Regions from separate parts of the Shewanella sp. H8 genome, predicted to be linked through region 2. Evidence: predicted binding sites of a transcription regulator. Region 2 holds the regulator's gene; each other region holds the start of a gene.
What was found. Region 2 encodes LexA, which represses DNA repair genes until DNA is damaged. Its sites were predicted from a motif close to TACTGTATNNNNATACAGTA; they were not measured.
Positions count from the first base shown of each region.

Region 1: dinG (ATP-dependent DNA helicase DinG) is a predicted target of LexA. The motif match lies at 2,726-2,745, and genes of this name have one in related genera.
Region 3: recA (recombinase RecA) is a predicted target of LexA. The motif match lies at 2,494-2,513, and genes of this name have one in related genera.

Region 1 covers NZ_CP157213.1:1,459,969-1,464,317, forward strand. The annotation lists gene ABIS04_RS06415 (TSUP family transporter) at 1-610, opposite strand, end outside; gene dinG (ATP-dependent DNA helicase DinG) at 619-2,694, opposite strand; gene ABIS04_RS06425 (DNA polymerase II) at 2,809-4,349, shown strand, end outside.
Region 2 covers NZ_CP157213.1:275,574-279,922, reverse strand. The annotation lists gene plsB (glycerol-3-phosphate 1-O-acyltransferase PlsB) at 1-1,509, opposite strand, end outside; gene lexA (transcriptional repressor LexA) at 1,773-2,387, shown strand; gene ABIS04_RS01185 (cell division inhibitor SulA) at 2,384-2,890, shown strand; gene coxB (cytochrome c oxidase subunit II) at 3,284-4,349, shown strand, end outside.
Region 3 covers NZ_CP157213.1:3,215,629-3,219,977, reverse strand. The annotation lists gene mutS (DNA mismatch repair protein MutS) at 1-2,323, opposite strand, end outside; gene recA (recombinase RecA) at 2,607-3,668, shown strand; gene alaS (alanine--tRNA ligase) at 4,269-4,349, shown strand, end outside.

The DNA of each region.
Region 1 (4,349 bases), 1.2 Mb from region 2:
GCCCCATAGATGCAAAGATAATTAACGCAGTAATGTTACTCACTGCTGTCATCACACGGGCTAATCCACAACTGTGCAACAGGGGCAGTTTGTACAGTGAAATAGACGATATGGTCCAAAAAGCGCCTATGCCAGGTCCTGCAAATCCATCGTACCCACCCAAAATAAAACCTTGGCTAATTTGTTTATTTGTTGGTGATGGCAATTTAGGAAGCGTAATATTTTTGTCGCCCATCGCTTTAGGACTTAACAAGGTATAAATAGCAATACTAATAATAAGTAGAGGTAGAATTTTTTCAAGCCATTTTGGGTCAATTAAAAACACTAAAATACACCCTGCGATAGAACCTATAAACGTGGCATAAAGACAGGGTTTCCATATTTTAGGGTTAAATAAATGTTGTTTATAAAATGTATAGCTTGAGGTCAGCGATCCAAAACATGCTGCTAGTTTGTTGGTGCCTAAAGCCAAGTGGGGAGGTATGCCTACGGTGAGTAATGCAGGAATAGAAAGCAGTCCACCGCCGCCAACGATGGCATCAATAAAACCAGCAATAATACCAATGACCGCTAAAACAGCCCAATGGCTAGGGTCTAATAATAAATCCAACACAATACCTATTCGATAACACGTCTAAAAGGTGGCAGGGCATCAATTAATGATTTGCCATAACGTTTGGTGACTAAACGGCGATCCAGAATAGTGACTCGGCCATAATCTTGCTCTTTTCTAAGGAGCCGGCCACAACTTTGGACTAATTTACGCGATGCGTCGGGAATTGTCAGCTGTAAAAATGGGTTACCCCCTTTTACTTTTAAATATTCCGCGTGAGCTTGTTCAACTGGCGAGGTAGGCACCGCAAATGGAAGTTTGGTAATAATCAAGTTTGTTAAGTAATCTCCGGGTAGATCCAGACCTTCAGAAAAGCTGCCGGTACCAAAAATAACACTGGGTAGCCCCTCATCACAGCGCTTTTTATGTTGTTCTAATATTTGTTGACGTGGAATGGCACCTTGAACAAAAAGCAGTTCTTTTGGGATTTTTCCTTCGACGAGTTCAACCACTTTATCCATTTGCCAATATGAAGCAAACAACACTAAAGTCGCCATTTCACCATCGATGAGAGTCACAATATGTTGCGCAAGTTCAGCAGTATAATTATCGTCAGTAGGTTCGCACACCATTTGAGGAATAAATAAGGTCGCATTATTTTCGTAATCGAAAGGGGATAACAAGGCCAAAAAACGACTTCCATCATTCATTGATAGTCCCACTTGATGAGCAAAATGGTTGAAGCTATTTAACGCTCTAAGTGTTGCGCTACACAATACCACTCCAGCGGCTTTTTGCCACAACATAGACTCCAGCATAAAGCCGACTTCGATAGGCGATGAACAAAATAAATAATCTTGTTGTTTACCGGTAATTAATTCTGCCCAACGTGCCATTGGTGCGCCTTTTTTACTGTCTTCTTTGGCCATCATCTTCCATAACTTATGTAAGTTATCTAGCCGCTGTAAGATAAATCCGGTTTCAGACAACAAACCTTCCGACTGATGTTTAGGCACTTCACCATCTTTGATTGCTTCATTTAATACCGACACCACTTTATTAAACTGCTTCACAGCAGAGCCAGAAGCCGTAGCAAGATTTTCTGCTTGAATTAATAATGATTGCGGCAATTGACCATGTTCAAAACGAAGTCTAGATTCAGGGTTAGCAAACAGCTGTGGTTGAGTATCACAATAATGAGCCACTTGAGTCAGGAGATTAGTTAAGTCGGTAATGTGATCAAGCATTGCCTGTACGGGGGCGATAATGTGGGTGGTTTTCAATTGATTTTGTAATTTAGAACAGGTTTTGGATGCTTTTTCTAACCAGTCACAAGCACCACGCAATGTAGCTTGAGCACTGGAGAAGTCTCTTGCAACAATGGGCAAGTGGTGAGCCTCATCGATGACATAAAACATGTCTTCTGGCTCTGGTAAAATGACGCCACCACCAAGCTCTAAATCGGCAAATAATAGACTGTGGTTAACAATGAGTACATCCCAAGTATCAACATCTTCACGAGCCTTATGAAACGGACAATTATGATGCGCCGATACTTGACGATGACAACTGTGCTTATCACAGCAAATTTGTTGCCACAAAAAATCAGGAATAGGGTGCTTTAAGGTATCTATTTCACCATTCCAACGTTTTTGATGAAAATCTTGATGCAGTTTTTGTAATTCATTTATTTGACTTTGATCTGGCTTAGTTTGCCACATAGCCATTTGTGAACCATCTTGTGCACCTATCATGGCTTCAAGTTTAGCTAAACACACATAACGCTGGCGACCTTTTACTAACCCAAATTTAAATTCAATTCCTGATTGCTGCAAAAAGTGAGGCAGATCTTTGTGGAGTAATTGTTCTTGAAGTGCCACGGTTGCAGTGGCAATACAGACTTTCTTTTTACTGGCAACCGCTAAAGGTATAGCGCCTAAGATATAGGACAATGATTTACCAATACCTGTTCCAGCCTCAACCACAATAATGCGACGGTCTTTGTCATACTCACCCGCTAAGGTTTTAGATATTTCCGCTACCATATAGTTTTGTTCGCGACGAGATCGAAATTGTGGCATAGATGCGGCAATTTCTTTATAAATGGTGCGAATTTGACTTTTTATGTTATCCGGTAGCATAGGAAGTATGATTTCTGCATAGACTGAATTATGCTGTACATAATAACAGTGAATTAGCATGCCACGAAGTAATAAATCAAATTGAGTAAACTTGTGCAGGAATTCGAACCCATAGTGAAGCAAGCAAATATCCCATCAAGTCTCAACTATGTAAAGGGGCGAGTATTAACTCGTCATGCCATTTATCGGCATGGACAGTTAGTGCTTCAATACTATATTAAAACGGCTCAGGGACCAGTACTCGCAGAGCTGTATCACAGTGAAGTGATATGTTTTTGTCGTCAACAAGATGTTAATCAATTAAGTCAAAAAGTCGGTTTTGCCCTTAAGGCTGAGTCGAAATCATTGATGAGCTTTGAGCATGAGCCTATTAGTGCCTTGTATCTTAAATCAAATACGCAATTAAAATTACTCAGTCGCATTGCTAATGATATCGGGATTACTTTATTTGAAGCCGATATAAGGCCTGAACAACGTTATCTTATCGAACGGTTTATTGCCTTAGATATAGAGTGCTCAGGGTACTATCAAGATAGTAATCCAACTTCAACAATTTCTTTATTAGAGATTAATCGGGCTAGAAAAATACCCGCCAACGAACCTGTTGATATTCCTTTGAAGATGGTTTCACTGGATTTTGAGTGTAGTTTTGCTGGTGAACTTTATTCGGTCGGTTTGTATGGAACAGATTATCAATGCGTAATTATGGTGGGCGAACCACAAGCACAATGCCATGAGTTCATTATTTGGGTTAAGGATGAAGTTGAGCTTATACAGAGATTAATTGCATGGTTTAGCGACTATGACCCCGATATTATCGTCGGTTGGGCGGTGGTGACCTTTGACTTAGCCTTGCTGTATAAACGCTGCGTATTACATCAAATCCCATTAACCATCGGCCGAGGTGATACTGAACTGAGCTGGAAAGTGGCTGACAAATATCGGCCTGAAACCTTATCTTTACCTGGACGGGTAGTACTGGATGGTATTGATTGGCTTAAAGCGGCATTTTATCAATTTGATAGTTTCTCATTAGAGTCTGTTTCGCGGCACTTATTAGCCGAAGGGAAAGCCATAGAACATGTTGAAAATCGTGGACAAGAAATTACTCATTTATTTGAAACAGACAAAAATGCACTGGCTTTTTATAACCTTACGGACTGTCGTTTGGTGTGGGATATTTTTGAAAAAACACAATTATTAGATTTTGCCCTTGAGCGAGCCAAGTTAACCGGCTTAGAGTTTGGTCGTGTTGGCGCATCTATTGCCGCATTTTATCATTTGTATCTACCTCATTTACATCGAAGTGGCTTTGTTGCGCCAGCCCATCTCGCTAGTCAGGGGCTTGAGAGCCCCGGCGGATATGTTATGTCATCTATCCCAGGCTACTATAAAGATGTTTTGGTATTAGATTTTAAAAGCTTGTATCCGTCGATTATCAGAACATTTCTTATCGATCCCAAAGGTTTAGTTGAAGGTTTGCACGCCAGTAGTTGTAATGTTGATAACACTACTGTAGATGGATATTTAGGCGCCAAATTCAGTCGGAACAAGCCTATTTTACCAGCGTTAATTGCAAGTTTAGCGGAACAACGTGAGCGGGCGAAACGAGATAAAAATGCACCTCTATCACAAGCAATAAAAATTATTATGAA
Region 2 (4,349 bases):
CCACGACGGTTTTTGATCCGGATCTTTTGCAAGCTCAGCACGCCATTCCGGTGCCTGTTGATTTAAGAAATGCTGTAGATTAATGGGTTCACCAAAATTGACATAACCTCGGCCAAAATTACCTAATCTACTAATCGCCCCAAATACTTGCCACACCGATTCTTTTTTCTTTTTCTTACCACTTAATTCTTTATGATAAGTCGCTACTTCCATAACGTGGTCATACCCTAAATACACAGGTACTAAAGTCACCGGACGCTCTATACCACGCAACACACTGTTTATAGTCATGGCCAGCATGCCCGTTTTAGGGGCCAGCAAGCGTCCGGTACGCGAACGACCACCTTCGGTGAAATATTCGACGGAATAACCCTTAGCAAACAACTGATCCAAATATTCACGAAAGACTGCTGTATAAAGTTTATTGCCATTAAAACTGCGGCGGATAAAGAATGCCCCGCCACGGCGGAACATTGGCCCTGCAGGCCAAAAATTAAGGTTTATACCCGCGGCAATATGTGGAGGAACCATGCCCTGGTAATACAAAATATACGACAGTAATAAGTAATCCATATGGCTGCGATGACAAGGCACATAGACAATCTCATGGCCATCATGATGTAGCTGTCGAACCTGTTCGGCACCTTTAATGTTAATGCCACTGTATAATTTATTCCATAACCAAGTCAGAAAACGCTCAGTTATGCGAACTAAACTATCGGAATAATTAGCAGCAATTTCATCAAGGTATTCAATAGCAGTTTCGCGGGCTTTCTCTGGCGAGACTTTTTTACTTAGCGACTCTTCTTCTATGGCCTTCTTGATAGACTCAGATTTTAATAAAGAAGCAAATAATACGTTTCGATTAGGTAACTGTGGCCCGGTCATAACCTTGCGTTGACGACGAAAATGCACTCGAGCAACACGGGTTAATTTGTGAGCAATTCTTTTATCTGTACCGTGTTCATCGGCCATATAACGAAGCGATAATGCATTAGAGAACTGGACAAAATTATGCCGTCCTAAAAATAAAATCATTAACCATTTACGTAGCCATGTTGGATTTTCTCTTTCAAATACAGCCGCTTTCATGCTGTCATCTTCTTTCCCTGGAGTACGTCCCCAATAAAGACAAACAGGAACCAACTGAATATCTAATTCAGAGTTCTCACGATGAAGAGATAATAGACTGGTAAAATAATTAATGAATTTTTCACCACTTTCGCGTTTACCAAATAATGGTTTGCGCCCCTCTAAACAAACAACACGAGGCACTTGCAAGCCATCAAGCTTTAATGATTCATAAGGGCTAGGCATACCAAAGCCTTCTGTGATTTCGCTCAAGGCGGCAATATCACTGATAGATTCCGTTTTCATCAAATAAACTAGAGGTTTAGTCGGATCTATATTGAGGTCATCAAAAGGATCATGTGGCACAACAATTGTTTGCACCATCCATTTTTGAATCCACTTTAATGTTCGTAAAAATATTGAATCAGGTTTTGACATGGTTATTTTCGCAACATAAGCCACTATAATATTGTTGCATAGGATACCAGAAACTACCCTGCTTACACTATCTGGCTTGTTTATCTTTGCCCTAAAGCTATTTTTCTTTCCGATAAAACAAGTTTTAAATATTTAAAATCATTTAAAAACAAGTAACTACCAAGTTACTTCCTAATAAAACACAAAAAATAGTTGGTTAATACTTGCACGAAAATAATCACTGTATATAATGACAGTCACTGTATAAAAAGACAGGAATTGTCATGAGACCGTTAACGCCGCGCCAAGCTGAAATATTAGACTTAATTAAAAACAATATCGCCGAAACAGGTATGCCACCCACTCGTGCTGAAATTGCGAATCGTCTTGGCTTTAAAAGTGCTAATGCCGCCGAAGAGCATTTAAAAGCATTAGCCAAAAAAGGCTTTATCGAGATAATTCCTGGTACCTCTAGAGGTATTCGATTACCTCATGAAGAACAGGTTGAAACCGGCCTGCCGCTCATTGGACAAGTTGCTGCTGGAGAGCCTATTTTGGCCCAAGAGCACGTGGAAAACTATTATCAAGTTGACCCCAATATGTTTAAACCCGCCGCTGATTTTTTATTGCGGGTTCGTGGTGACAGCATGAAAAATATCGGCATTTTAGAAGGCGACCTTCTCGCGGTACATAAAATGCAGCAAGCACGTAATGGCCAAGTTGTGGTGGCACGAATCGACGATGACGTCACCGTAAAACGATTTGAACAGAAAGGTAACGTCATTTATCTGCATGCAGAAAATGAAGATTACAACCCGATAAAAGTGGATTTAAGTTGCCAAAGCCTAACCATCGAAGGGCTTGCCGTTGGTGTTATCCGTAATGGAGATTGGTTATGAACAAACTAATGGGCATCGCCCCACGCCACCCTGGCTTATGGGTGGATTTATCAGACACAGAACTTCAGGGCAACCAAACCATTCAAACATTGCAAACGGTTACCCAAGGTGAAGCAGAGCTGAGTCAATTGTGTAGTCAATTAGCAACGTTAAGCCAACAAGGCCGCTGGATTGTACTCATTAGCCCACCTCACATTGGTTATAAACATATGCTGGCAAGTGCCGGAGTGAGAATGGATCGCATTTTACTGGTTCACACCAAAGATGAAGTCGAGACATTATGGGCCATGGAAAAAGCACTCACTAGTGGTACATCGAGTGCAGTAGTAACTTGGACAAGCTCACTTGATGCTCGCGATAGTCGCCGTTTGGAAATAGTAGCCAAAAGCGCACGTGCATTAGGGATCGTAATTGAAGATGTGAATACTCACTTACCTCACAAACATCAACTTGTTAGCCCTACCTTAGCAAATGGAACAAGTAATTTTTGCTCGTTTCACTAAGCACAAACCCTTAATTACCAAGCCCTGTATTGAATTCAGGGCTTTTTTTTCACCTTTTTCAGGCGATTAAGAAAAAAAGTGATCTTGATCAATCCTTAATCTACAAGTAATGTAATTAACAAGGATGAAACAATTTTTTATCTTTAATTTGACGTAAATGGCAGATTTAATAGTCATCGATGGGAAAACGTCAACACAAATTGATAAGTTCAGTCGTAGGTACAAGCGTGGTGCACAGCTAACAATAAAACCGTAGACCGTCTGTTTACAACCACCAAGGTACTTTGAGGTCATCAAACTTTTTTCGGGAACCGAAGAGTTTGCATAGAGCAGAGAATTACTGTGTGACTTTTCTTTGTAATTGCAATTTGCAATTAACAGAGGAGCAGTCTTGTGAAGCAATGGTTGTATTGTTTACTGGTTGTGTGTGTAGCACTTCCGCTTGGGGCAACAGCAATGCCCCTCAACATGACTCAAGGCGTGACAGATATCAGTGGTCAGGTTTATCACCTCCACATGACGATTCTTTATATCTGTTGTGCCATTGGGTTAGTGGTGTTTGGGATCATGATCTATTCAATGATTTACCACCGCAAATCAAAAGGCGCAGTCGCGGCCAATTTTCATGAAAGTACCAAAGTGGAAATTGCTTGGACCGTCATTCCTTTTATCATCTTAATTGCAATGGCTATTCCAGCCACCAAAACCTTAATTGCCATGGAAGATCCCAGCGATGCTGATCTCACCATTAAAATTACTGGGTCGCAGTGGAAATGGCATTACAGCTATTTTGATAAAGACATCGAATTTTACAGCTCATTATCTACCCCCAGAGAACAAATTGACGGTAGTGAGGCTAAAGGAGAACATTACCTCCTTGAAGTTGACAAACCTCTAGTGCTCCCCATTAACCAAAAAGTCCGTTTTTTGATGACTTCTGATGATGTTATCCACTCATGGTGGGTGCCCGCTTTTGCCGTTAAAAAAGATGCTAATCCAGGCTTTATTAATGAAACTTGGACTCGTATTGATAAGCCCGGTATTTATCGCGGCCAATGTGCCGAATTATGTGGTAAAGACCATGGTTTCATGCCGATTGTAGTGCAAGCATTATCGGAGGCCGATTTTGAAAATTGGTTGGTTGAGCAAAGACAACTAGCAAGCAATGCCGCTGCGGCAGCGGCGGCATCAATGACCCAAACCCTGTCACTCGAAGATCTAACCTCACAAGGTGAACAAATCTATATTGCTAGATGTGCTGCTTGTCACCAACCTAATGGTGCGGGTCTTCCTGGTGTATTCCCATCATTAATTGGCAGCCCTATCATAAAAGGCTCTGTTGAAGGCCATCTAAATATCGTCATAAACGGTAAACCAGGTACCGCAATGCAGGCCTTTGCAAAACAACTTAGCGCCCAAGAAATTGCAGCAGTGATTACCTTTGAACGTAATGCTTGGG
Region 3 (4,349 bases), 1.6 Mb from region 2:
AGCTTTTACTTGCCGCACCTTCTTGCACTGAATGCATAAAGGCAATCGTGTCGTCGTGTTCTATTGCATCTAAGTGGACGTTAATCACTGATGGTAACAGTTCGGGCAGTTGGGTTAGTTCGAAATAGTGAGTGGCAAATAACGTTAACGCACTCACATTTTTTGCTAAATATTCTGCAGCAGACCACGCGAGGGCTAAACCATCGTAAGTCGAGGTTCCGCGACCGATTTCATCCATCAACACTAAACTGTTTGCGGTCGCATTATGTAAAATGTTTGCGGTTTCAGTCATTTCAACCATGAAGGTTGAGCGACCCGATGCTAGATCATCTGAGGCACCAATACGGGTGAATATCCGATCAACTTCGCCAATTTTGGCTGAATCCGCGGGAACAAAACAACCAATGTGTGCCATTAATGTAATGAGTGCTACCTGACGCATATAGGTCGATTTACCGCCCATATTGGGACCGGTGACAATAAGCATTTGACGTTGCGGTGTTAACGCAACAGGGTTTGCAATAAAAGCCGCTTGACTGACCCTTTCAACCACAGGATGACGACCTGCGTCAATATGAATACCAATATCGTCAGTCATTTGTGGGCGTTGGTAATTAAAGGTTTCTGCTCGCTCTGCAAAATTACTGAGTATATCTAGCTCTGCAGCGGCGCTAGCAAACTGTTGTAACTCTTGTAATTTTGGCAGCAATAAGTCAAATAGCTGTTCCCACAGCTGTTTTTCAAGTGCGAGGGCTTTGCCTTGGCTTGAGAGTACTTTTTCTTCGTATTGTTTTAATTCTGGGGTGATATAACGCTCTGTCCCTTTCAGTGTTTGCCGGCGTTGATAGCTCAGAGGCACTCTGTCAGCTTGTAAACGACTAACTTCAATATAATATCCATGAACTCGGTTATAACCCACTTTTAAGGTGTTAATTCCAGTTTGCTGTTTCTCGCGGGCTTCAAGTTCAACTAAATAATCACTCGCGCCTTCGCTCAGCTTACGCCATTCATCTAATTCATTATTATAGCCAGTACGGATAACCCCACCATCACGAATTAACACAGGAGGATTATCTACAATAGCGCGCGTTAATAAATCGTGCTGTTCTGGGAAATCACCTAATAATTGCACTAATGCGCTCAATCTAGGTTGTTGACATGTAGCTAATGTTTGTTGAATTTCTGGCAGAAGTGTTAACGCTTGTTTTAAACGTGAAAAGTCGCGAGGTCTGGCACTGCGTAGTGCTAAACGAGCCATAATACGTTCAATATCACCTAAGCTTTTTAGTTGTTCATGTAACGTTTGATATAGGTCGAGTTCAATGAGTTCATTGACGGCATTATGGCGATATTGAATTGTTTGTCTATTGCGAAGTGGCTCGTGGATCCAGCGCTGCAACATACGGCTGCCCATAGGGGTTGCGGTATTATCTAATACCCACGAGAGGGTATTTTCTCGTCCGCCGGACAAGTTTTTAGTTAACTCTAAATTACGTCGCGTCGCGGCATCTAAAATAATGGATTCCGATTGATTAAAACGCACAATCGAGTTGATATGCGGCAACGCCATCTTTTGAGTATCTTTTACATACTGCATTAAGCAACCAGCAGCTTGCAGCGCCAAGCGGGCATCTGTAATCCCAAAACCATGTAAGTCTTTGGTACCAAATTGACTCAATAGTAAATTAACACAAGTATCGTAATCAAACTCCCACTCTGGACGGCGGCGGATCCCTTTCATATTATTGATTAATAACATGTCAGTAAAATCTTCACTGTAAAGTAATTCTGCAGGATTAGTGCGTTGTAATTCGGCTTCTAATGCTTCACGAGTGGGTAATTCTGCAACCACAAAACGGCCTGATGAAATATCTAGGGTTGCGTAACCAAAACCGTTTTTACCTTGATAAAGCGCCGCCAGTAAATTGTCTTGTTTTTCTTGCAATAGGGCTTCGTCTGTTAAGGTGCCAGGAGTCACAATACGCACCACTTGGCGTTCAACTGGGCCTTTTGATGTGGCTGGGTCGCCAATTTGTTCGCAAATGGCCACTGACTGACCAATGTTAACTAATTTTGCTAAATAGCCTTCGACTGCATGATAGGGAATGCCTGCCATAGGAATAGGATCGCCGCCGCTTTTCCCGCGAGCAGTAAGCGAAATACCCAGCATTTCAGATGCTCGTTTAGCATCATCGTAAAATAGCTCATAAAAATCACCCATACGGTAAAATAATAACATATCAGGATGGGCGGCTTTTAAGCCCAAATACTGACGCATCATCGGGGTGTGTTTTTCTAAATCGCTGGTATCAATCACTGTCATTATGAACACTTCACTATTAATCGTTTTTAAGTCGTAAATCTTATGAGGCTAATCTTAACAATATTTGTCCTCTGGGTATAAATAGATTCATATAAAAATCTACGAAGATAATATATTGATGTAAAAAGGCAATTTTCAAAGGATTGAAAAAAATTACGATCAGCACTTGATACTGTATGACTATACAGTATACTGATGAACATAATGAAATGGTCCACACCATTCCACCTAAGTACAAATAGCATTTTACTAAACGTATTGAATGCCTTAAGAGGGTTTTATAATGAAGGTTGATCCAAATAAAGAGAAAGCACTTGCCGCCGTGTTAAGTCAAATTGAAAAGCAATTTGGTAAAGGCTCAATTATGAAATTGGGCGAAGATCGCACAATGGATGTTGAAACTATCTCTACAGGTTCACTTTCATTGGATGTCGCCCTAGGTGCTGGTGGTTTACCATTAGGACGTATTGTTGAGATCTATGGCCCTGAATCATCAGGTAAAACAACATTAACACTTGAAGTGATTGCTGCAGCACAACGCGAAGGTAAAACCTGTGCGTTTATTGATGCAGAGCATGCACTTGACCCTATTTATGCAAAAAAGCTAGGCGTAGATATTGATAACCTACTTTGTTCGCAGCCAGACACTGGCGAGCAAGCATTAGAAATTTGTGACGCATTAACCCGTTCTGGTGCTGTAGATGTTATTGTTGTCGATTCTGTTGCTGCATTAACGCCAAAAGCCGAAATTGAAGGTGAAATTGGTGATTCACATATGGGCCTTGCTGCTCGTATGATGAGCCAAGCAATGCGCAAACTTGCTGGTAACCTTAAGCAATCAAATACTTTGCTTATTTTTATTAACCAAATTCGTATGAAAATTGGTGTGATGTTTGGTAGTCCAGAAACAACTACTGGTGGTAACGCACTGAAGTTTTACGCTTCTGTTCGTTTAGATATTCGTCGTATCGGTGCCATTAAAAACGGTGATGAAGTTATCGGTAACGAAACCCGCGTAAAAGTCGTTAAAAATAAAATTGCAGCACCATTTAAGCAAGCTGAATTCCAAATTCTTTATGGATTAGGTATTAATCGTACCGGCGAGTTGGTTGACTTAGGCGTTGCACATAAGCTTGTTGATAAAGCAGGTGCTTGGTATAGCTACAAAGGTGAAAAAATTGGTCAAGGCCGTGCAAATGCAGGTAAATTCCTGACTGAAAATCCAGCTATTGCCAATGAAATCGACACCACTTTGCGTGCTATGCTATTAGCTGCTCCAGGCTCATTAGGCTCAAGCACTGACAGCGACGAGAATGTTGATCTCGAAACTGGCGAAGTTTTCTAAGTTAGTCCGCAAAATCTATCGCGGTAGCGCATCTTGCGCGCCGCGAATATTCCCATCAAGAAAACCTCTCTATGTTTAATAAAAAATCAAAAGGCATTGATGAGCAATAAATCTAGTCGGTTCTAGGTTATTGTTAATTTGATTTTTTTAGGTGATATGTTTTATTACATTTAAACGTTTTATCAATTAAGCCCGTGGTGTTTGGGTCTTTAGGTCGTAACGCAACAATAGTTAATTAACATTGTGATTTTAGCGGTCGCGTTAAGTTGAGTAAAACTCTTGTTTTGGTCAAATAATATATTTGCTCAATGATGTTCCTGGAAGACCAATCAATAAGCCTTTACCCTAGGGTAAAAAAATGATCATCCTGTTTATTTGTATTCGATATTTAACGCTTGTCCCTCTTGTTTATACTGTTGTATTTAACACGCCATACAACCATTCATTCCCCTATAGGCACACAAGGTATCATTTTTTACTGCTATTATAATCGATTCACTCATCTCGCTTCTTTCGCCAAATTCAGTATATAATGCCTACATTTACAGGCTTGCTTGTCAAGCTCGTTACTTTTGTATTTTCTATATTCAGGGCCAATTAATGTTTCAGACTACAGCAGAATTAAGAAGCGCTTTTTTAAAGTACTTTGAAGATAACGGACATCAGGTTGTTGATAGCAGC